One region of the Paenibacillus sp. GD4 genome, then DNA from elsewhere that is predicted to be linked to it. Evidence: a T-box and tRNA genes for the amino acid it is inferred to sense, from the RefSeq annotation. Region 1 holds a T-box; the other holds one or more tRNA genes.
What was found. The T-box of region 1 lies ahead of ileS (isoleucine--tRNA ligase). A T-box ahead of a tRNA ligase gene usually reads a tRNA of that ligase, here a tRNA-Ile.

Region 1 (12,304 bases):
CTTGAACTTGCGTGAATTTGTATTGTCATCATTATACCACCCTTCCAAGTTGTATGTACATATTTCTGCACAGCCTTTCATCTAACGCAAAAAAGCCCCGGAACCCTTATTCCAGGACCTTGCGAGCGTACTCATAATCCACACTCAAGGAGACGAAGATCCCCGTCCTCAGCATCAGCAGCCTCCTCGGGACTCCCTTGCCCACAGGTGGGACACCCCTCTTCCCGAGAACGGAAATCCATTGCCTCCCGGCAAGCGAAGGTGCCGAAGTGCATCGAGATCACCTTTCCCTCCGTCATCATAGGAGCCATGCAGGTCACGTACTTAACGAGCTCGCTGCAAACCATTCCGGCGAGCAGCATATAGTTCGCGGCAATCGCCGCACTCGGCATACGAAATCCGGACGAACGGACCGCTTCAATGAAAGCATCGTGCTCCTCCGAGAGTCTGCTTTGCTTCAGCCGGTTGCAATCCATACAGCCTGTTCGCACCGGGATGACCGTGTAGCACTGACCTTCGATCACATTCACTCCGCCGCCGATCAGCGGTACTCCCAGCTCTACACAAGCCCGGTTCACCCACCGCTCCAGCGAAAAGTGCGGCTGGTCCGCAGCCAGCACCACCACGTCGCTGCCTTCGATCGCCCGCTTCGCATCGTCAGCCGACCGGATCTCCTCCACCCTTGTCTCCAGCTCCATTTCCGAGTAAAAGCGCGACATAAATTCCGCAGCCGCCTCCACCTTAAGTCGGCCGATGTCCCGTTCGTTGTATAACAATTGACGGTTCAAATTGCTCGGCTCTACGGTATCGAAATCGATTGCCCGGATCCGCTTCACTCCGCAGCCGGCCAGCTGCAGCAGTACTCCCGAGCCAAGTGCTCCGAGGCCAATGACGGTGACCCGGGTAGTCGTGATCCGTTCCTGCATCTCCCATGGACTTTGCTCCAGCGTCGAATAATACGAGAAGAAATTCAAGTTCGCCTTGAACCGATCCAGCTCGTTTCCTCTCAGGGTCGACCTTTCCAGAGCCGACCGGTCGTCCAGAAAGCCGAGGCCGTCCAGCTCCCTGATGCATTCTCCAACAACATCCACTGTTGTCTCAGGGTAGTCCTTCACCAGCTCCTCATGCAGCTGAGTTATCGAACGCGAGCCATCCATAAGCCGAATCAGCCTGCCGATCGAGCCGTCCCCATCCTCGATCTCCACGGCCCTTCCCGGGAAGGTCTCACCGATTCGAAGAGCTCCGTTAGCTAAAGTACGTACGAATAACATGCTTTTGAATTGAGGCTTCACACCCGTCGTACCTCCTATATTATGAACAGAACGGGATAGCTTCTCGTCCACCCCGTTCCGAATCTGTTCTTAGTTAAACGCAAGACCTGTTGTTTTTACTTCCTGTACCGGCTTGATTTTGATTTTCTTCATGCGGTCTCACCTCCTTCCTTAACCTTCATAATGCTTTAGTTGACAGAAATCCCTGTTGTACGAATCGCCGGCACCGGCTTAACTTTTATTTTCAAGGTGTTCACCTCCCTTCGCACCCCGCCGTTTCCGGCTCCAGGACCATAACAGCAGCCCCACCGGCAGAAGGCACAGGACGATGAGCAGCAGTCCTTCCGCGAACCCCCAGGAAAACACCTGCTTCGACTGCAGGACGATAGCCGCCTCCGACACCAAGCGGTACAGAACGGGCACCTGAATCGAGACAAACCATAACACCGTCAATACGACTCCTGCAGCATAAAACCAGACATAGCCGCGGATCAGCTTCCTCTCCCCGAAGGGCAGCGTCTCCCATACGTCCCTGCATTCACGCCGGATGAGGCTTTTGAGGAACAGCTGCGTATGCTCAAGCAAGCTTCTGCAGCGAAAGAAGGTTGTCACTACGTAATACAAGTCAGTCTTCATGAAAAATAAAAGCTGAAACAGCATCAAATTCATCACATGAAAGGCAATCATTCTTATCGTCAGCACGGTGCCCGGCTCCAAGCTTAAAACCCCCGCATGATGCAGCAGCTGAATTCCGGTCGCCGCCGCCAGAAACACGCTGTCGGAGCACAGTCCCGCCAAATACGCCCGGTACCGAAGCCGGTACGGCACGACCACAATATTGGACATGTCCGTTTCCGCCACCGGAAAAACCAGCCGATGCCCGAAGCCGAACCGGCTAGCTACGCCAATCGACCGGGCTGCAACCAAATGTGCCAGCTCATGAAAAAACAACACAAGCCACGATACCCCTAAGGCAAGCAGTACATTCATCGGTAATGTCGGCGAAAAGAAAAAGTCCTCTCCGCGAGGTATGATGTGCGGCTGTAGCACGAAAGCCGTGATAGTGAACAGCAGTAACAGCAGATACCCTGTAAAAGCTGCGGGGTGAAACAGCATCCTTCCCCAGGACGCCGGAATCCATGGCAAGTGCTCTTTTACAGGAACACGTTCGTGAATGACGACACCGTCAAGCTCTCTGACAAAAGGATGCGCCGTAATCAGCTCCTGCACAAATTCCAACACCTCAACGGGCTCCTTGTGCTCCTCTGTTAGCAACGCCTCGATTTGACCAATGGTCTTCCCTTCGCGAAGATGCTTCAACACCTCCCACCCCAGGAGGGGGATTGCGATATAGTGACCGATATCGGTTCGGCCGACCAGCATCTCGTCATCATTTTCCTTATGAAAAGCCAGTTCATGTAGGACTATTCTGCTTTTTCCGGTTACTGCAGGTGTCATGCTCGCAAACCCCTTACCCGTTTCATCACCTTACTAACTATATGATGCGGCATCAATTTGATTCAGTGATATTCACCACAATTTGGCATCTATGTGATGTATTTAACAAAGTTCCTTCACCGGCTTAGGAAGCTTAGGCTTTCGCCCGAAGGGGTTGACAATATCTTGAAACTGGTGTAAAACTGATGATAATTAAATACCCTTATTTAAATTCATTGACGAGAAAGAGTACGCTGAACCCCTTGTCCCCCAGAGAGTTGGCCATGTGCTGAAAGCCAACGTTCAAGACTTAGCGGAAAATCCTCTCCGAGAAGGAAGGCTGAAGCGTTCGAAGTAAGCCGACCCGGGATCCTGCCGTTACAATGGACGCGTATGATGGTACGTAGTAGAGTGTCGTGAGCTCATGTTTTCATGAATCCTTACGGAACAAGGGTGGTATCGCGAGAAGTAAATCTCGTCCCTTACGGGGCGGGATTTTTTTGTTTTTCTGCCAAACATGCATGAAAGAAAGGGATGGTACACATGAGAAAGGTGGATTCGAAGGAAAAAGCAAGAACACGCGAGCTTCGCGTTCTCGAGCAGTGGAAGGGGCAGGATACGTTCCGCAGATCGATTGATAACCGGGAGGGGAAGCCGAACTTCGTTTTCTATGAGGGGCCCCCTACCGCAAATGGAAAGCCGCATATCGGCCATGTGCTCGGGCGGGTAATTAAAGATTTCATCTGCCGGTATAAAACGATGTCCGGTTACCGCGTCGTTCGCAAGGCGGGATGGGATACCCATGGCCTTCCCGTTGAGCTTGGCGTCGAGAAGCAGCTCGGCATCTCCGGCAAGCAGGAGATCGAAGCGTACGGCATTGCGGAATTCGTTGAGAAATGCAAAAGCAGCGTGTTTGAGTATGAAAAGCAGTGGCGCGAGCTGACGGAGGCAATCGCCTACTGGACGGACATGGACCACCCTTACATCACGCTGACGAACGAGTACATCGAGAGCGTGTGGCACGTTTTGTCCGTGATCCATAGCAAGGGCTTGCTGTACCGGGGCCATCGGGTCAGTCCGTATTGTCCGGATTGCCAGACCACTCTCAGCTCGCACGAGGTAGCCCAAGGCTATGAGGACGTCAAGGATTTGAGCGCCACCGTGAAGTTTCGCAGCAGGCACGGCCAAGAGACCTTCCTTGCCTGGACGACAACCCCTTGGACGCTTCCCGCCAATATCGCCTTGGCCGTCCATAAGGACATCGGCTATGTGAAGGTCAAACAGCAGGGTGAAGTATACATTGTCGCGGAAAAGCTGGCCGAGAAGGTCATGAAGGGTGACTACGAAATTTTGTCCCGGCATCAAGGTTCCGAATTCGTGGGTACTTCTTACGAGCCTCCCTTCGGCTATATTCAAGCGAATAAGGGACACATGGTTGTGGATGCCGCCTACGTCAGCGATACGAGCGGCACCGGGATCGTTCATATTGCGCCCGCTCATGGCGAGGATGATTACCGCACCGCCCGGCAGCACGAGCTTGATTTTGTGAATGTCGTTACTCCGGCCGGACGCTACACCGAACAGATTGCCGATTACTCCGGACGGTTCGTTAAGGAGTGCGACCTCGATATCGTCAAACGCTTATCCGAACACGGTCTGCTGTACTCCAAGGAACGATACGAGCACAGTTATCCGTTCTGCTGGCGCTGCAAATCTCCGCTGCTCTATTATGCAATGGAGAGCTGGTTTATCAAAACCACCGCGGTGAAGGAACAGCTGCTCGAGAATAATAGAAGCATTGATTGGTATCCGGGCCATCTTCAGGAAGGACGCTTCGGTAAATTTCTGGAGGAGCTGGTTGACTGGAATATCAGCCGAAACCGATATTGGGGTACGCCGCTTAACGTGTGGGTATGCAGCGATTGCGGATCCGAGTATGCGCCGGGCAGCGTGAAGGAGCTTTCGGAAAAGGCAGTGAAGCCACTGCCTGCCGACCTGGAGCTGCATAAGCCTTACGTAGATGAAATTCATCTGCACTGTTCTTGCGGGGGCACTATGCAAAGAACCTCGGAGGTGATCGATGTCTGGTTTGACAGCGGCTCGATGCCATTTGCTCAATACCATTATCCGTTCGGGAATAAGCAGCAGTTTCAGGAGCAGTACCCCGCCGATATGATTTGCGAAGGCATTGATCAGACAAGAGGCTGGTTCTTCAGCCTGCTGGCCGTTTCCACGCTATACAACGGCAAGCCGCCGTATAAAGCCGTCCTTTCCACCGGGCATGTGCTGGATGAGAGCGGACAGAAAATGTCCAAGAGCAAAGGCAACGTCATCGACCCTTGGGAAATCATCGAGGAGTACGGTTCGGATGCCTTCCGGTGGGCGCTGCTGTCCGACAGCGCACCTTGGAACAGCAAGCGGTTCTCGAAGCAAATCGTCGCTGAAGCTAAGTCGAAGGTGATCGACACCTTGGTGAACGTTCATTCGTTTTATACGCTGTACGCGACCATCGATCAATACGATAAGGATAAGTATCCGGAGCGGGCGGCTTCGAACGAATTGGACCGCTGGATCCTGTCGCGGCTGAACCGCACGCTGCAGGTGGTTACGAAAGGTCTTGAGGGGTACGACTTCCTGAATCCCGCGAAGCAGCTGGAGACACTGATCGATGAGCTGAGCAACTGGTACATCCGCCGATCGCGCGATCGATTCTGGGGCAGTGAAATGACCGAGGATAAACTCTCCGCCTATCAAACTTTGGAGGTGGTGCTGCTGACGATTTCCCGCATGATGGCGCCCTATACCCCGTTCCTAGCAGAGGATCTATACGGCAACCTGGGTGGAACCGGCAGCGTTCATTGGACGGACTTCCCTCAAGTGAACGAAGCTGCGATAGATCCGCGGCTTGAGGCTGAGATGGAAACCGCGAGGCAAATCGTCGAGCTCGCCCGAAGCATCCGTAACGAGGCCGGAATCAAGACGCGTCAGCCGTTATCCGAGCTCATTATGATGCTGCCGCATAAATTCGATGCGGGCAGGTTCGAAGACATCATAAAGGACGAGATCAATGTGAAGGCTATTCGGATCGGATCAAACGACAGGGAATTTGTCGACTTTACGATCAAGCTGAATTTGAAGGCAGCCGGCAAAAAGTACGGCAAGCTCGTCGGACCGATCCAGAACCGTTTAAAGGAGCTTACCCCCCGGGAAACGAAGCAAGCCGTAGAGCACGGTTCTATCCAAATCACTCTTGACGGAGAGAACCTAACGATTCCGTTGGAGGAGCTCCTCGTAGAGAAGAACGCCAAAGCAGGCTTCGCTTCGGCAGCCGGCTACCAAATGACCGTTGCTCTGAACACCGTTATCACGGAGGAGCTGGAGCAAGAGGGGCTGGTCCGCGAAATCATCCGCGCGGTACAGGATTACCGCAAGAAGCTGGACCTACCGATCGAGAAGCGGGTCAGCCTTGCGCTAGCCGTCAACCCGCAGTTGCGGAAAGCCATAGAACGGTTTGAACACGTGTTACGTGAGAACGTGCTTCTATCCGGCCTCACCTATACAACGGAGACGGATATGGAATTCGTTTCGATCGAGGATCAGCGAGTAGGCATAAGCATAATATAACGAATTTCCGCAGAGAAAAGCAGCGAGGCTGCTGTACCCATCGGTACGGCAGCCTCATGTTGCGGCTTGTCTCTTGTCGAAGGAATATCTGTTTTTGTGCTTCCGTTCATAACACTCCCACTGCTCAAGAAAGAGATAGAACATCCCTCCGAAGTTGAGTCCTTCCGGGTACTGCTCAACCAGCTTCATCTCTTCGATCTCAAAGTCGGGCAGTCGTTCCAACCCGAAAATCTCAGCAAAATAAACCATTCCATAGCTGCCATTCCACTTGTAAATGCCAAACGGCTCCAGCTCAAAATGAACGGCACCTGTTTCTTCGTAGAGCTCTCTTGCAGCCGCCGCTAGGCAGGCTTCCCCTTTCTCCTTATTCCCTCCGGGAATTTCCCAGCCGCCTCGTTTTTTATTCTTGATGATGACCCATTTCCCTTGATATGCCGTCACCATCACAACAAATTGAATGAGTTCATCCTGAATCTCATGAGTCTCGTACCATGGAAGCATACTTTTCTCCCCCCTCCCGGCTATATCACCGAAAGTAAGTCACCCAAGGACTTGATGATCATATACGGTTGAGCGGAGGCGTGGGCAGGAATCCCTGCACCTTTGTGATCAACCCATATCCCTTTGATACCCAAACGCTGAGGTGCTGCAATCTCCCATTCAAAGTTATCGCCGATCATCCAGGTCTCGTCGGCCGTAACGCCTAACTGCTCCAGCGCATGCAAATATATGCGCTCCTCCGGCTTCCCGATGCCGAACTCGCCTTCAACCAAAATACAGTCAAACAGCGGAGCGAGCTCGAAACGACGGATTTTGTTCCACTGCGGCACCGCGTTTCCATTGGTAAGTAACGCCAGCTTGATTCCTTTTCGTCGAAAGTGGGTAATGACTTCAATGGAATCAGGAAATAAGGTAACGGCCCGATCCCTCTCTTCACCATATGCAATCGCAATATGGCCCGCTAAGGAGGTATCTTCGATGTTATATTGCTGTAGAGCTTGAGCAATAATGCTTTGTCTTGCTTTATAAAGGTCAAGCCTTCCTATTCTGTGTCTTTCGGGATCGCTCCAGAACCGGCTCGCGGTTTGTTTTATTTTCGAGACCAGCTCGTCCGTATGGAATGCTTCTTTAATTGACAGATGCTTATCGATGGAAGCTCTCCAGCACATGTCGGTATCGACACCTTGATCGTAAGCTATGATGGTATCGTCCATGTCAAGCAGGATCGCTTTGGGCAAAGGCGTCTTCATTGAAACACTCCCTGTTTATAATAATCATTTCGGAAAAAGTGGCCGAGAAGCCATCCTGCTGTCATCGGAAAGGGGCGGTTACCGTCATGTTTCTTTCAGGCTCGCTTTTTTGGGACTTACTCTCTATCGGGATCAACGTATCCCTAATCATGATCGTGTGGGGAAGCAAGCTCATTCGCTTTGGGCGTTGAACTAATATTGACTCGTTCGTTTGCTATGCACCCAATGCTTGTCTCAATACTGCCGCAGCATTCAGATTGCCTCTCTCCTCTGCCAAAGCTAACGCTGTGACACCGTCTTCTTGCCTAGCATGAACATCCGCTCCATGATCAAGCAGCAGACGGATCATCTCGACGTTATCGTCATGAAATGCAGCAGAATGCAAACAGGTATGCCCGTTGCTATCAAAAACCGTGGTCGAAGCATTGTGTGCCAGAAGCAGCTTCAGCAGCTCCATGTTTCTTTCTCCCGAAATGGCTGCATGTAACGCGGTATTGGACGGGATATAGCTTATCTTCGACTGGGACAAAGCATTTACATCGGCTCCATATTGCAGCAGCAATCTGGCGGCACCGGTTTGACCGAAGTGGGCGGCAAACCCCAGCGGTGTTAACCCATCCGGATTGACAGTGTTGGCAAGAGCAGGATCCCGGTCCAGATGAGCTTTCATGACTTCCGTTTCACCGTTACGTACGACTGTGAAAAATTCGACGATCATTCGGGTAACCTCCATCGGTTCATTTTTGTAGCCTTAAATAGGAAGTGCTGAATTGAAGCTATTCCAAGCAAGATAAATGCAAAGTAACGCAGCGCCGAAAAAGATACCGGAAATTTTCAGATTTCTTCGCAGCTTCCATCCGTAGGAGCAAAAAAAGACAGCGGCAGCTAATTTAGCATAGCCCTCATAATGAGGGTCATAGTGAAAGAAGGAACTGCTGAAAATAACGGAAGAGAACAAAGAGGCCGCGATAACCGTTTGAAACCACCAAGGCTCTTTCAAAAACTGTCTATACATGAGCTTTATCCTTTGCATGACCTCAGCAGTCCTTTCTCAATCGATTCTTACCCCTGTTCGCTGCATTCTCTCCATACTCGCAAGCTGCTTCGGCAGCAAGCCATAATACCGTTTGAAGCTTTTAATAAAATGGGATTGATCATAGTAGCCGTAATTCACAGCGGCCTCCGTCAAGCTGGAATTGGTGCCGCTATGCAGCTCCTGCAGCATACTTTGAAACCGGACAATCCCGAGCATCTCCTTCGGGCTCACACCCAGCTCCTGCGCAAAAACTCTTCTAACATGCCGTTCGCTATAACCCAGTTTTTCCGCCAGCAGCGCACCTGTCATGTTGCCTTTATAAAAATACATCGATTTCATGCCCGCTTGAATCAACGAACCGGTTGAAAGGTCGGCAAGGGACAACAGCTGCTTCAGTTGGGATTCCATTATCGTAATCATATCGGAAACAGCCTTCGCCGTGACCAATGCTTCCGCCATACTTAGTCCAGCGGCTCCCCAAATCTCCTCCAGAAACACATGATGACCCAGAAAAGCCGATACCGGGCATTTCAAAATGCGATCGGCCGTTTCCGTATAAAGCCGGACCCCGAACAAGGACTCCTCACGGGAGAGATTCATTACCTCATACCGGGTCATCAGTCCCGTAATAAAGGCTGCCTTAGCCGAGCAAACTGAACGGCGGTTAACAATAATATCCACGCATCCGTCAGGGATGATACGGTGCGGCACATGGCCATGGCTTGAATGAAAATCCAAAGTCCAGTAACAGGCGACGAAGGGAGCCAGCTTCCCGCTTGGAGCATATTCGCGGTAGCTGTAGCCCGGCTGCTGCAGCTCCCGCTGTAACCCGGGGGGCTGTATAGGACGATAACCGTGTAAGAGGTTCACAGAATAACCACCTTGCCAGCAGTGCGCTGTATAGTTATGTATTACACTACCACAGCTCTTCGACAGCCACAATATGGAAAAACGAAAAGGAACCGCCTCCCTTTATGGAAGCGGCTCCCTACTTGGTTTCTACGCAAATTCATTCAGCTTCTCGGGAATCCAGTCTCTTACACCGTTATCTTCAATAATGCCTAAGACCACATCGGTAATATCCGGATCCGCTATTAATTTATCTTGAACGCGGAATTTGATATCGTCGGCATCGGCTAAAGACAAGCCTCTGCGTAATTCGATCATCGCATCCACGTGATAGTAACGTCCTTCTTGCGTGATTCGAATGCTGTTAATGTCGGTTACGTCTTTATCCGACAGGATGATCCTTGTCACCTTGTCGGCAATATCCCGGGGAGCAGCTACCCCAATGAGACCAACCATATTGTCGTATCCCACCCGGAAGGCGACACCCACCATCAGAAAGCCGATTAGCATCGTCACGACACCGTCAACAGCGTACACAGCGGTTAGTGAGGTAATCAATACCGCAGCCATCGCTAGTAATGCTCCCGTTACGGCTACGAGGTCCTCGTAGAAAACCAGTCGGGTCGGAGGCGCAGCTCGTCCCACATGCTTGAATGAAGCTGCAATATAACCCCATCCCTGAGTCTCTACCCGGGCCTCTTTAACAATTTCCTTCATCGCCTTCAGCAGAATGGCACCGTCAATCAGAAGATTCAGCAGCAGAATAAACACGTTCAGCCAAAAGGCTCCGCCCCCGCCTGCCGGATGCTGCAGTAAATGCCAGCCTTCGCGAATCGTTTCGTATGCCATAATGGTGACAACAATGACGGCAATCATACAGAAGATGTTAATCACACGACCGAAGCCCGTCGGGAATTTGCGGGTCGGCTTTTTCTCGGCAAGCACGCTTCCTACGAATACAAAGCCTTGGTTGATGCTATCCGCCAGCGAATGCATGGCCGACGCAAACATGGCGCCGCTTCCGCTAAAAGCGGCTCCGATGCCTTTCGCAACAGCGATAACGGCATTTCCTACCATTGCTACCGCGGAGGATTTGTTACCTTTCTTGATCAATTGCAGTACATTTTCTCGTTCGGGTTCCGGGTCCATTGTTCCTCCTGAAATTAGTGTAAAATAACTCGCTCGGCATCCATGTATTATGCCTTGCATTTAAACTCAGTATGAAAATTATACGTGTGAAGAAGGCAGGAAGTTTCATCGTTATTTTTGATACCTATCCGAGCTCTTGGTATAATCTTCTCAGTTCCCGTAGTCATGTACAAAGACGGCGGTTCCGCAGAATACTATGGCCTGGGATATAAAGTTATTAAATACATTAATCTAAATGCCGAGAAAGGATCGGAGGTAGTAAGAGTCGATATGGGTACTTGGTTTATGAGATTTAAGCCTTCGGACTAAGAGAAGAAGCCGCCCGCGCTATCATCGGACGGCTCAACCTTCATCTATATATGCTCGATCTTGATCAAATTCGTGCTGCCCGACTCTCCAACCGGCACGCCTGCGGAGATCACAACAAGATCGCCCTCGCTCACCAGCCCGGTGCCCCGTCCCTTGACCAGAGCGGCTTGAATCATCTCATCCGTCGACTTCACACGTTCACCCAGTACCGGGGTCACGCCCCACACGAGGCTCAAGCGCCGAACCACCCGCTCATCCGGTGTCACCGCAATAATCGGAGCCGAAGGACGATACTTGGACACCATCCGTGCCGAGAACCCGCTCTCGGTCGGCGTTATAATAGCCTTGGCTTGCAGCCCCAAGGAGGCGCCTACGGCCGCCTGACTTACCACTTCCGTCACGTTCGTCTTCTGTACGGCGCTCTTCGTGCGAAGAAGCTCCTCGTAGGGCAGCATCGACTCCGCCTTTTCCGCAATGGATGCCATCGTTTGCACCGACTCCACAGGATATTTTCCCGCTGCCGTTTCACCGGATAGCATCAGCACGTCGGTTCCATCCAGCACCGCATTCGCAACGTCGCTTGCCTCCGCACGTGTCGGACGCGGGTTGGACTGCATCGAATCCAGCATGTGCGTCGCCGTAATAACCGGCTTGCCGGCCAGATTGCTCTTGTGAATCATTTGCTTCTGCACCAGCGGAACATCCTCGACCGGAATCTCTACGCCGAGATCGCCCCGTGCCACCATCAAGCCGTCCGATGCCTCCAGGATGCGGTCCAGCTCGTCTACCCCTTCTTCGTTCTCAATCTTGGAAATGATCTGCACATGGCCGGCTCCGAGCTCCTCCAGCATGCGCCGAACCTCAAGCACGTCCTCGGCTTTCCGTACGAAGGACATCGCAATAATGTCGATCTGCTGCTCAACTCCGAATCGGATGTGCATCACATCCCGCTCCGTTACCCCCGGAAGCGATGTCTTGACACCCGGCAGATTCACGCCCTTACGCGCTTTGATCTTGCCTCCGTTCAGGATGCGGCAGTGAATCTCCGTTCCCTCCACCGATTCCACGCGAAGCTCGATCAAGCCGTCATCGATCAAAATCCGCGAGCCCTCACGCACGTCCTTCGTCAGCCCGTCATAAGAAACCGATATCCGCCCCGCATCTCCCGTAATCTGCTCAGTCGTCAGCGTCAGCGATGCCCCGGTCTGCAACTCGTAGGCCGGCTCCTGCAGCAGTCCCGTACGAATTTCCGGGCCTTTAATGTCCAGCAGAATCGCCACGGGAGCACCAAGCTCCGCTGCGGCCTGACGAACCCGATCGATTCGGCCCTTATGCTCATCGAGGTCCCCATGCGCCAAATTCAACCGGGCTACGCTCAT
Region 2 (12,304 bases), 1.0 Mb from region 1:
AGCAGCTGATTGTCTCCGGCCAACATCAAATTAAAGATAAAGAAAAAGTTCAGCTGGCTAAATAAAGAACTATCAGGAGGAGAAAGCTCGTGACAAAAAACTGGAAGAAGTCCTTTACATCTGTTGTGATTACAGCCGCGCTTATGACCACGGGGGCTTCCGCTTTGGCGGCGGACGCTCCGTCCGCCATCACTGCACCGTCAGCCGTTTCTTATAAACTCACGGATCTGCTGGATGTTGAAGTGAAGAGCGTGTTGAGTGAAAAGGTAGCCGATGGAAACCGTCTGGGCGTTGTCGTTCGAATGAAAAACAATAGCGCGAAAATTCATCGCGTTCCGGAGTATGAGCTCCGCGTTAAAACGAGCGACGGCGTTGAATACACGCTTCAATCCAGCGCAGCAAACGCCAAGTCCATTCAGCCAAAAGCAACTTCGGAGCTCAGCTACATGGCTGTGATCGACCGTACCGACGAAGTGACGCTCACGGAAGTGAACTGGACGGATGTCGATTACTATGTGTATCCTAAGGCGGAAACGGTGCTGCTTGCTGTGCCGGTAGAATCCAGGCCATGGTCGGGAAGCGATACGCCGATTACAGATCCTGCAGCGGTTAAGAAATGGTCCGATTCCTTTGCTATCCCGTCCGTAACGTCGCCGCTTACGTACAAGCCTATGAACATTAACAAGGAATCAACAGACAAAGGGACCGTTTATGTTGTGCAGCTGCTTGTCTCGAATGCAACGGACAAACGTGAAGCCATTCCTGCATTCCTGCTCGAGGGGAAAACGGAATCCAAGGTATTCTCCGGTAACCGAGTAGAACAAGGAGAATTGTATCTTGAGGCAGGGGAAGAGAAATACATTCATTATGCTATTCCTACCGATCTGGATACCATGCTTGCCAGCTTGAATTTGTTAACGCCGGAATCATTTGTACAGGTTGGTCCGGACGGCAAGCCAGCTCCGGTTAATTATACAGTGGGACGTCTCAATATTTTGCTTCCTACAGAGCAGGCAGGCGAGGCGTACACCGCATACGAACTCGGCAAGCCTATGAATTTCGATACGTTAAGCAAGCTGATTCATCCGGACTTAGCCGTTTCCGTAGTGGAGTTCCATATGAATGAGAATGATACGGACGGCTCCAAAGATGTAACGGCCAAGTTCATGCTTACAAACAAAAGCGATCGTCCTCTCAGCGTACCTGTCTTCCAAACGGAGCTGATCAGTGCTGACGGATACATCTACAGCGGTAACCGTCAAAGCATCACTACGCAGCGTGTACTGCCGAATTCTTCTTTAGTGTTGAACTATTCCTATGTTTTGCCTAATTCGGAAACAGGGGAAGGGTTGGCGCTGAAAGTCGTCGATACGATCTCGGCTGCACCTTACAAAACGCCGTTGGCGACTTACGGGATGACGCTTCAGCCTCAGGGCGAAGGCGAGACTTTCACCGTGTTTCCATTTGAAGCTAAAGTTAAATACTGGACGATCGCTGTTAACTGGGGCCAGGCAACGAATTATAAATTTACCTATAAAGCAAGGTTCGATTTGGAATTAAAACGCCAAGAAATGGTTCAACTTGATAACAGCTTCTCCAGGATTCAGTTAGATTTGTTGGCAGAAAACGATCGTTTGATCGGCTCTACTCAAGTTGGCTTGGTCGGACCGAATCATTTGGTTAGCGGTGAGAATAACATTCTCTTCTCATCGAGCTCCGAGCAGTTGGAGCGTCCGCTTACAATTAAAATGTACGAAGTATTCACCACACCTGCAGGTGAATCCAAACGCCTTATTGGTAGCTACAAGCAATAATTTCTCATATCTCATAAGCAATACAACAAGGGGCTGTCCCAAAAGTCACCATAGGTGACTGAGGGACTGCCCCTTTTTCTCAATTTTGTAAAACAAAAAGAAACCAATCCTTGGTAAAATGGAAGTGTCGAGCAACCATTGAAAGGAGAGGTTTCTTTGTTTATTCAATATACCATGGATCAACTGTGTCTGCCAATGGATTTGGAAATGGACATCCCACCACGTCACGTAGCGCGAGTTATTAATAGCTTCATCAATCGTTTGGACGACAGCTTGTTTACAGCTGCGTATCCCGGAGGCGGTCGGGATAGCTATCACCCTAAAATGCTTACTAAAATCATTGTGTATGCTTATTCTCAACGTATCTACTCCTCTAGACAGATTGCCAAGGCCGTGCGTGAGAATATCCCTTTCATGTGGCTGGCAGGTCGCCAACAGCCGGACTTCCGGACCATCAATCGGTTTCGCTCCGAGCGGATGAAGGAGCAGCTCGAGAAGATTTTTGCAGGAATGCTGGAGCTGCTAATGGCCGAGGGATATATCAAGCTGGAGAACTACTTTGTTGACGGTACCAAGATCGAAGCAAATGCAAACCGGTATACGTTTGTCTGGGGAAAGGCAGTAAAGAAGCAGAAAGCCAGGCTGGAAGAGAAAGTGAAGCAGCTTTTTATTGAGATTGAACAGCAGGAGATTCAGGAAGATAAAGAGCACAACGGCAAGGACCTGCTCGAGCTGGGCGGAGACACCGACCTAACAAGCGAGAGCATGGAGGCGGCTTTAACGAAGCTAGAAGCCAAACTGAAGAGTGAACCAAAGAACAAAACGGTAAAGAAAGCGGTACGGCAACTGCGTAAGGATTTTGTTCCCCGCCAGCAGAAGTACGAAACTCAGCTTGAGATCCTTGGCGAACGAAACAGTTTCAGTAAAACGGATCCAGATGCCACGTTTATGAGAATGAAGGAAGACCACATGGGCAACGGTCAACTCAAGCCCGGCTACAACGTACAAGTCGGCACAGAGAACCAATTCATCGTAGGTTACTCCCTCCACCAGCGCCCGACAGATACGCGTTGCCTTATCCCGCATCTTAACAAGGTAAAAGAGACGCTTGGTCGTCTTCCTAAAACCGTCATCGCCGATGCCGGTTACGGTGGTGAGGAAAACTATGCGTATCTAGAGAAAGAAAACATGGAAGCGCTTGTGAAATATAATTCCTTTCATAAGGAGGTATCAAGAGCTTGGCGAAACGACGTATCCCGCTTAGAAAACTGGACGTACAACGAGGACAAAGACAGCTGGGTATGCCCAAACGGACGAACACTACATTTTATTAAGGAGAGCAAGAACAAGACTGATAGTGGGTACGGGGTCAAATTGCGGATCTACCGAAGTGAAAACTGTGAGGGGTGTCCGTTCAAAGAGAAATGCACCAAGTCTGAACGCAGCCGCGAAATAAGGGTCAGCATGGAGTATCTTCGCTACAAAAAAGTGGCTAGAGAAAAATTAAGAAGCGAAGATGGACGCAAGCTCTCGGTTCAACGAATGATCGAAGTGGAAAGTGTGTTTGGGCAAATGAAAAATAACCGGGGATTCCGGAGGTTCCTGCTTCGCGGCTTACCAAAAGTAAGCCTGGAGGTCGGGTGGCTTTCACTTGCCCACAATTTGCTTAAGGTGGTAACCACGGAGCAAAAAAGACATATAGCCGGGCAAGAATGAACCCTGTCCGGCCATTTTTTCACGAAATTCGGGGTTGTATAAAAGGGGCTGTCCCTTTAAGTAGATTTTTCGCTACTTTTGGGACAGCCCCTTTGTCATAACAACTTATTCGCCGCTTCCCCCAAGGGGAAACTCTTGAACCGATTGCCAAATGCCGTTTTCTGTTTGCCTCAGCAGAACAACGTGGTTCACCGTGCAGCGGAAATCAACAGGTTGCTTTCGGACGCTGGATAGAACATCGTGCAGCTCATCGTCTCCCAGCTCTTGGGCTATCGTCAGATGAGGAGTAAAGGCATACGGTTTGGCCTGTTCTTGAAGCACACCGCTGCACAACACCTCATACGCTTTCTGCATCGGCTCGGGGTCCGCCAGCGCCATATAAATGACATTGTTAGCCGGATAAAAGGTAGAGAACCGATTAAAATGCAATATAAAGGGCTCCAGCTTCCTGGCCGCTTCCGTCAAATAGGAAATGCCTTTCTCCAGCTGCTCCTCGGAGATGAGTTCCTTTTCCCGGAGGGTCAAGTGAGGCTTAATGATGGAGTAATGGGTATCGTATCGCTTTCGGTAACGATCAGCGAATTCCTGGATTTCGGAAGATGGAAATACGGCAAGTCCGTACAACATACAATCCCTCCTTATCGACCTCATCAGGGCAATATTCGCCCATACTTCATTATAGCGTGTCGGGGCGAGTGTTGCTATGCTTCTAGAAAATATACACATGGCAAGTACTGACACCATACAATAAATGAAAGGGGATTTCTTTTACCTTCTATTAAGGGGCGGTGCTGATGAGAAGACAAGTGCACAGCGATGAGGTAAAGGAAGCTGCTCTACGGAAGCTCCAGGAACGCGGAGTGGCTCTGGAAGAAGTAGCTTGGATCGTTCGCGAAATGCAGCTACCTTATCATCCCACATTAACCATGGATGTATGTATCGATGCGGTTCATGCCGTATTGCAAAAGAGAGAGCTGCAGCATGCCATCTTGGTAGGCATCGAACTGGATGTTTTGGCGGAGAAGGGCATGCTGTCAGAGCCGATCCAATCGATCATCGAAACGGATGAAGGCTTGTTTGGCTGTGATGAGACTTTAGCGCTTGGTTCTGTGTTCAGCTATGGAAGCATTGGCGTGACCACCTTCGGACATCTGGATAAGCAGAAGATCGGAATGATAAAGAAGCTGGACACGAAGGCAGGCAATAGGGTACACACCTTTCTGGACGACCTGGTAGCCAGCATTGCGGCATCTGCTGCAAGCCGAATCGCACATCATCATAGGGATGAGTCGGAGCGAAGTTAAATACTGGAGAGAGCCTCTTAAAAATAAGGAGGCTCTTTTTGGGTTATGCTAAGTACCGACCTTAATCCCATTTCTGATACGGAGTGAAGAACAATGAGCTGGGTTTATTGGAGTAAGCTTTATGAAAGCAAATTTCAAGCCGGGTGCCTCGCGAAGCGCATGGAAGAAGACTGGTGGATATACGGCTATGAGTGCCCGGCTGAGGTTCAGGTATACAAATCCAAGAAAGGCCGATTCGGTGTAAGATATTTATTATAAAAAAACCTTGACTATCGACTCTACAATCGTGTATATTTAGTTTTGTCGCCATTTGCGAACGAAAGCTAACCAACGCGGGGTGGAGCAGCCCGGTAGCTCGTCGGGCTCATAACCCGAAGGCCGCAGGTTCAAATCCTGCCCCCGCAACCAAAGCATTAGGGCCCTTAGCTCAGTTGGTTAGAGCGGTCGGCTCATAACCGATTGGTCGGGGGTTCGAGTCCCTCAGGGCCCACCACACCAAAATGCCGGAGTGGCGGAATAGGCAGACGCACAGGACTTAAAATCCTGCGGTAGGTGACTACCGTACCGGTTCGACCCCGGTCTTCGGCATCAACACAGAGAATCCTGTGAAGCGCTCGCTTGAGCAGCGCTGAGCAGGATTTTTATTTTCTCAGGATTTTTACTTTCTATAGAAGTGATCAATTGGGCCGGTGCCTGCATATATATAATTCATTAGTGCAAGAGCAGGGAGGAGACGCCTATGCCGTCTATCATTTTGGCTCCGATCAAGTTTGTGGATGCTTCCGGTGAAGTGACGTTTGGGGATGTGCTGCAAATAACACCCAAAAGCACAGATAAGGGTTACTCAGGTGCCGGCGGGGGAAATACAGGTGATTTCATGACCATTCTATCGATATTCAGCATGACCAACACCTTTGATCCGGATGGAGTCGACTCGAACAATGCCGGCAATAATTAACGCACGTCTCCCACAAGGGAGCGTGCGTTTTTTCTTCTCAATAATACCTTACATCAATGTCACGAAAAGTATGATCCCCTAGATGCTTGCGCATATGCAATTGAATGATCCCGTCCCGATACACGGCTTTGCAGCTGTCAGGATAAATCAACCTGTGCAGCCGGATCGTTTGCTCCTTTTTATCCGGCAATCCGGTCAGTCGAACGGCATTCACGCTTAAGCCCACACGAATTTTGCGGGCCTGATCTCTGTCAGGAACGTGTATTTTAACAATCACGTTGTTGTGCGTCTCGAAGGTTTCCGTGTGCAGATGGTTTTTGACACGTTCCGCAGCATTGCTTACACTCGGCAAAGCCTGCTTCATCACATCTTGAACATATTCCTGTATCCAGGCAAGCCCCTCTCCCTTGCCGGACCCGCCGGGCGCGAAGGGGAGCTTTCCCCCGAAAAATTGTTCGAATTGCTTCCAATCAAAGGTTCCGTAAGGATTCCCGTTACTCTTGTTTCCGTCCGCCATATGCATCACTCCTCGGCATAAATATATGTAGTCTGAGAGAAAAGCATGAATGTCTCAGGCACAGTTTCAGGAAGAAGCACATACTCCTACCTCAACAAACATATACATAAAACAACATACACACGATGTCATAGAATGTAAGGGTGTTTGCTATGCCGGCTATCGTAGGAAGTATTAAGATTGTAAGTGTTGGTCCCAGTTCGATTGTTCAAATCGGCGATTCTCTTCAGCTTGCCCCGCAAAGCTCTGCCAAGACGTTCGCAGGAGCGGGTTCGTTCAATACGGGGGATTACTTGCGCGTCATGAACTGGTACAGCAATACGAATACGAATGACCGTGATATTTTTGATTCCAATCCCGTTTCTGTTAACAAGGTAGGTGGGATCTAGAACATGTCGATTGTGGTCCATCAGAGCATCTGTATACATCAGCTAAAGGTAGACGCACTTAACAATTCGTCCGTACTGCAAATCGGTACGACAGGGGCGATTCGAGCGCTATCCAATCTATATAATACAGGCGGTTTTACCGGCCCGGCTCCTGAAGCGGGGGTGCAGGAGTTTCCTTCACCGCTCGTTCCCCTGCCGTCGGTAACGCCGTAAGACGGAGGAAGAGCATGCAACCAGCCGATATCCACGCATATTTTCAACAGCTGCAGGCGTACTTGCAATGGCAAACCGAGCGGATTCGGGAACTGGAGCAAAAAGTGACCATGCTAGACAAGGAAGTGGAGGCTCTTCGAAAGCAGCGAGGGATTACAATTGAGAAAATCGAATACACGTTCGATCAACTGAAGGTAGATAAGCTGGAGGGCACTTTAAACGTAGGAATATCGCCTTCAGGGTTATCCGATAAGTCGCTTGACGATCTGACGGTGGGCGGGAAGGAAGTCGTGAATAATACGGCCATTTCCGAAGGATTTCAGAGGATTCATGGCGCAGTCCTATCGTATTTGGAGCGGGAGGGGCCAGGGGAGCTGCAGAGGAAGGCGGAGGAATACGACAGTCCTCTTGAGGAAGATATGCAGGATCAGATGCTGGCTGATTTGCGAGGTCAGATTGGGGAACGTATCGATGCTTATACCCAGCTGATGAAGGATAACAAAACGGGGATGCTTCCCCCTGACAAGGAACAGATGGTAACGGACAAGGTCGTCCATGATATTCGATTAGGTATTGAACAATATTTCCGAAACAAGGCTGGAAAGGGGAAGGACACGGATGATTCTGCAGGTAGAGAATAAGGAAATAAGTGTGGGTAATATTCAAGTAGTCGGCGTGGCCAGTTCCTCCTTATTGCTGATAGGGGATGCACAAAATATTACGCTGTCTTCCGTTTTTGATACTCCTCCGGAGTCACTAATCATCGGCCCCCTTGTTCCCCTTGCTCCCGAGACGGGGAAGCGATGACCTACCGAAAACCTAGGACCTCGGTAGTCAATGAAGTGAAAGTGATCGGCGTCGATTCCGCGGGAGTGCTGTTCGTCGGTGACATGAAGGCTTTCCTCCCGGTCAACAAAGCTTTAGCGGTTCAAAGGGAGCTGCCTACCTTTTTTGGAAAAGAGGGTGCGTTCAGCGATTATAGGACGTTCACTCGCCCGATTCCGCAGGTAGTACCGGAGGATGAGGTAACGATGGAAGTACGGGATACGAACCCTTTTATCAAAGTAAATCGGGTGAGGGTGTTCTCGGTTACGAACTCCTCGTTGCTTCAGATCGGATCGTTGGATATTGTTCGAGCCGAGGCGCGAGTCTTAAATATTCGCCAGCTTTTAAAGGGCAAACGCCCTATATAACTCCTTCCAGCTAACTGGAGGGATTTTTTTGCATGAAGGAGCCCCTAGGGCGGATAAAGTGCTCGTATCCACTCCAGGGGCAGATACCGTTAGGGCAGGTCAATCAGCATGAAGAAGGCGCCATCTGCAGAATGAAGAGTAAGCTCCGGGGTTTGGGTAATTCGGGCTGCGTCTCTTGTCTTTAAGCTCGTGGAATCGTTAAGCTGCAGATCTCCCTCCAGCACGTGAACATAAATACGTCTCCCTTCGGGCTGTGTGAAGGTCAGCGCTTTCCCCGCCTCCAGCTTGGACAAATAAAGTGTTAAATCCTGATGGATTGACGCGATTCCGTTTCCTCCCGATTTGGCTACGATAGGCAGAAGCCGGTTCGTCAGCTGATCAGGTTCATATTGTGTGGTCTCGTAAGAGGGCTCAAGTCCTCGTGTATCCGGGGTAAACCAAAGCTGAAGGAAAGCTACCTCGTCGTCTCCGGGATTAACCTCCGAATGGATAATTCCTGTGCCAGCCGTCATGCGTTGTACACCACCGAAGGTAGTGACGGCGGAATGTCCTGTGCTGTCCTCATGCTTCAGCTCTCCTCGAAGCACGATGGAAACGATCTCCATCTCGCGGTGAGGATGAGCTCCAAAGCCTCGTTGGGGTGCGACGATATCGTCGTTCAGTACGCGAAGTGGGCCGAATTCCGTATTATTCGGATCGTAGTAATCGGCGAAGGAGAAGCTGAAGTTACTTTTGAGCCAGCCGTGGTCGGCGCTGTAGCGTTGGTCTGCAGGGTGTACTTGAATCAAGATGGGTCCTCCTAACGGGATCGAATATTTGTAAGTCTGTTGCTGTTGAACAGCGTTGTCACCAGCCTCAAGAACTGATAAACTGATCTAGATTATTATACCAAATGTGCATGGATATAAGGAGGTTTCCCCATTGGCTCGCAAAAAAATCGAACACGTCGGTATTATGGTTAGCGATATGGACAAGTCAGTTGCATTTTACCGGGAGGTCGTGGGACTTGAGCTGAAAGGCATGCTGGACCATACGAACGGCGTCATTAAGCTTGCTTTCATGGGCTTTAACCAGACGAACGAGACGGAGCTGGAGTTAATATACGGCTACAACGAAGGGCTTCCGCAGGAGGGGAAAGTGCATCACATTGCCTTTACGGTGGACGATATCGAAGAGGAATGGAAACGAATTCAATCGCTTGCCGATATGAAGCTGATCGATTCGGAAATTACGACCCTTCCGAATGGCAGTCGATACTTTTTCTTTCATGGACCGGATGGCGAGTGGATCGAATTTTTCCAATCAACTCGGGCATGAACGTAAAGCCAAACGCCGCTAACGGCAAGAACGTAAGGATCAATTGTTTTCAATGCAAGAACTTCTATGTAACCTGGGACCCAAGCTTCCCAAGGGGATGCCGAAGCTACGGAATTAAAACTAGAGAGCTTCCCTCCGCGGTCGTTCTGCGAACAACGGGTCAGCCCTGCATTGGATTCGCCGACAAACACTAGACTGCTGCGTGCACATAAGTGCACTTCGGTGGTCTTCTTTTTTTGGGGGAAATGGGCATTGAGCCATGATATAATCAGAAAGTATAGCAAGAATAGAAAGCAGGTGTACTTACCATGGAGGAGCAGAATCGAGAACCGCTGCAACAAGCGCTCGATCGTGTTGCTAAGCTTGAGGCGGAGGTGGAACGATTGAAGGAAGAGAATGCAAGGCTGCGAGCCGCCTCTCTTCAACGTTCGAATCCTGTGATGTCAAGCAAGTTGAGAGAGGCGCTGCGAGAGTGAAACTCAATAAGAATTGTTATCTTCCGGGGGAAGAATCAAGTCGGTTAGCTGATGCTTGAGGGAATGGAAAACCGCCTTGTTTCTTCTTATCTGGTGCTGAGCCGATTCTAAACGTCTGCGGTTGCTGCGAACATAGTTTAGCAGCTTCTCATGCTGCTTTTTTAGCCGGTTGGTACGCGCCCGCAGTTCCTCTGAATCCGATAGCAAACGATTGTGGTTCAATACGACCTCTCTCCCGTTTTGAGATGATAATAAAAATTAAGCAGAATGATCTAAGACTAGGGAGGACAATCCTGCCACTTACTCTTTACCCACAAGTATTGAAAAAGAAGCATGAATATGTTGAGTGATACTCACTACAACAAGTATCCTTAAATCAGTTGCGATTTTCAAGTAGAACGTGATAAATAGTTTGAATTCGCTTTTGAAGGGAGATGACCGTATGGCTTGGCTAAAAATAAATTACTACTCGGAAGCACTGCGGTTGCCCGTAGCCATGGACGTCTTGCTTCCCGAGCAGGGAAGCGGTGCCTATGAGACATTGTATCTGCTGCATGATATGGGAGACGGACATAGCGCTTGGCTGAGACGTTCCGGGGTGGAAAGATATGCAGAGAGGCTTCCGCTTGCCGTAATAATGCCGGCCGGACATCTGGGCTGGTACACGAATATGGCTTTCGGGCGCGATTACTTCCACTTTATTACAGAGGAGCTGCCGGCGCTTTGTGAAAGGACCTTCCCGCTTGCGGCCCATCGAGATGGACGCTATATTGCCGGAGCCGGTGCAGGTGGCTATGGCGCGGTCAAGGCAGGCTTGCTTGCCTCAAGCACATTCGCAGCAGCGGGATCCTTCAGTGGCACGCTGGATGTACTTGCAGCATACGATTCCATGGAGCCAGGACATGCGAGGGATGTTTTCGGTGAAAGGGAGTTCGCAGCGGGCAGTACAAATGACCTGAACGCCGCCGTGAAACGGATTGCTGAGTCGGACAAGCCAAGAACCGAAATGTATGTAAGCTGCAGTACCGAAAGTCCGAATTACAATAACAATGAGAAGTTCTGTAAGCTGATGAAGGAGCTTGAACAGCCGTTCATTTTCCGGACGGATCACGGTAAAGGGAACTGGGCGGATTGGGACCGGGAACTGGAGCAATTTGTAACATGGCTATCCGAGCGGAAGCGGCGCAGTGAATAGGAGGAGATGGCATGGCACACATCCAAACCCAGCTGTACTCTGAGGTCTTAGGGACCGAGATGGACGTGAGCATCATTGTTCCTCAGGAGAAGCAGCCCTATGCGGGGGACGGAAGGCTGAAGGTACTTTGGCTGCTTCACGGCGGCTCCGGCGATCACACGGCTTGGCAGCGAATGAGCAGCATTGAACGAATTGCAATGGAGTATGGACTCGCTGTGATTATGCCCGGAGCATTTCAGTCTTGTTATACCGATATGGTGCATGGGGGACGTTATTTCACTTATCTGAGCGAGGAGCTGCCTCGAATTATTCGGCATATGCTGCCGCGGCTTTCGCCTGCGCGTGAGGATAATTATATTTCCGGCTATTCTAACGGGGGTTACGGCTGTCTAAGGGTAGGATTGGCTCGTCCCGACCTGTTTGGCGCCATTGGTGCATTTTCGGCGGGAGACAAGTCCGATATCGAATTCGTAAACGATGGCTCCCAGCGTGCCAAGGATCGGATCATGCTGTTTGGTGAAGGGAACTTTAAGGGAACGGAGAATGACTTGAAGCATCTGGGACGTGAGGGGCTGAAGATAGGCAAGTCCGTTGCCCGCATATATCATGGCTGCGGCAGCTTGGACCCTTGGCTTGATTTAAACCTGCTGTTGAGAGATTTTTTCCTTTCGCTGGAGGGAAATCCATACAAGTACCATTATCATGAAGCGGAAGGTCACGGCCATACCTGGCAATTCTGGGAACAGGAGCTTGTACGATTCCTGGAATATCTCGGTTTAGGTAAGACAGAAGGGCAGTATTTGATGGGAATGTAGAGCTTTGCGAATACGATTCAGGCGCCTTCCGTTAACCTCGGGGCGCCTTTTTTGGCAATGGCATTGGAGGAACGATAACTTGCAATCAGGTCCTTAATTTGTTAATATAGGAACAAATGTTCGTTATTGGGGTGATCTGTTTGGTGCCGGTTACAATACATGCAAGCTTACCTTCGCAAAGAACGAAACAGCTAAGAACGGAGGAGGCGAAAGAATCGCTGATTCGGAGTCTTGGTGTTGCTATGTTCACGGAGAGAGAGGCGATCATTTCCGTTAGGGGAGATTCACAGCTGCAGACGTTTCAAGGCAAGATTACGCAGCTTGATAAGCAGCTAAGAAACATCAGGGTAGAGAACAAGGATGAGTATACGTGGATTCCATTTGAAGATGTGATGAA

Region 2: it encodes a tRNA-Ile, which carries the amino acid that the T-box ahead of ileS (isoleucine--tRNA ligase) is inferred to sense. The anticodon was not compared.

Annotation. Positions count from the first base shown of each region.
Region 1 covers NZ_JAVCYK010000001.1:3,607,021-3,619,324, reverse strand. The annotation lists gene RAC89_RS17570 (HesA/MoeB/ThiF family protein) at 132-1,292, opposite strand; gene RAC89_RS17565 (hypothetical protein) at 1,503-2,729, opposite strand; T-box leader at 2,936-3,194, shown strand; gene ileS (isoleucine--tRNA ligase) at 3,252-6,332, shown strand; gene RAC89_RS17555 (NUDIX domain-containing protein) at 6,387-6,833, opposite strand; gene RAC89_RS17550 (HAD family hydrolase) at 6,854-7,582, opposite strand; gene RAC89_RS17545 (ankyrin repeat domain-containing protein) at 7,797-8,300, opposite strand; gene RAC89_RS17540 (helix-turn-helix transcriptional regulator) at 8,634-9,488, opposite strand; gene RAC89_RS17535 (cation diffusion facilitator family transporter) at 9,618-10,616, opposite strand; gene pyk (pyruvate kinase) at 10,970-12,304, opposite strand, start outside.
Region 2 covers NZ_JAVCYK010000001.1:4,641,752-4,654,055, forward strand. The annotation lists gene RAC89_RS21875 (efflux RND transporter periplasmic adaptor subunit) at 1-65, shown strand, start outside; gene RAC89_RS21880 (hypothetical protein) at 90-1,814, shown strand; gene RAC89_RS21885 (IS1182 family transposase) at 1,971-3,530, shown strand; gene RAC89_RS21890 (2'-5' RNA ligase family protein) at 3,636-4,157, opposite strand; gene RAC89_RS21895 (phosphatidylglycerophosphatase A family protein) at 4,325-4,834, shown strand; tRNA gene RAC89_RS21900 (tRNA-Met) at 5,166-5,242, shown strand; tRNA gene RAC89_RS21905 (tRNA-Ile) at 5,251-5,327, shown strand; tRNA gene RAC89_RS21910 (tRNA-Leu) at 5,337-5,422, shown strand; gene RAC89_RS21915 (spore germination protein) at 5,574-5,792, shown strand; gene RAC89_RS21920 (Hsp20/alpha crystallin family protein) at 5,830-6,309, opposite strand; gene RAC89_RS21925 (spore germination protein) at 6,462-6,698, shown strand; gene RAC89_RS21930 (spore germination protein GerPB) at 6,702-6,911, shown strand; gene gerPC (spore germination protein GerPC) at 6,926-7,552, shown strand; gene RAC89_RS21940 (spore gernimation protein GerPD) at 7,530-7,718, shown strand; gene RAC89_RS21945 (spore germination protein GerPE) at 7,715-8,104, shown strand; gene RAC89_RS21950 (pirin family protein) at 8,194-8,892, opposite strand; gene RAC89_RS21955 (VOC family protein) at 9,026-9,421, shown strand; gene RAC89_RS21960 (hypothetical protein) at 9,730-9,897, shown strand; gene RAC89_RS21965 (alpha/beta hydrolase) at 10,340-11,092, shown strand; gene RAC89_RS21970 (alpha/beta hydrolase) at 11,104-11,907, shown strand; gene RAC89_RS21975 (YolD-like family protein) at 12,051-12,304, shown strand, end outside.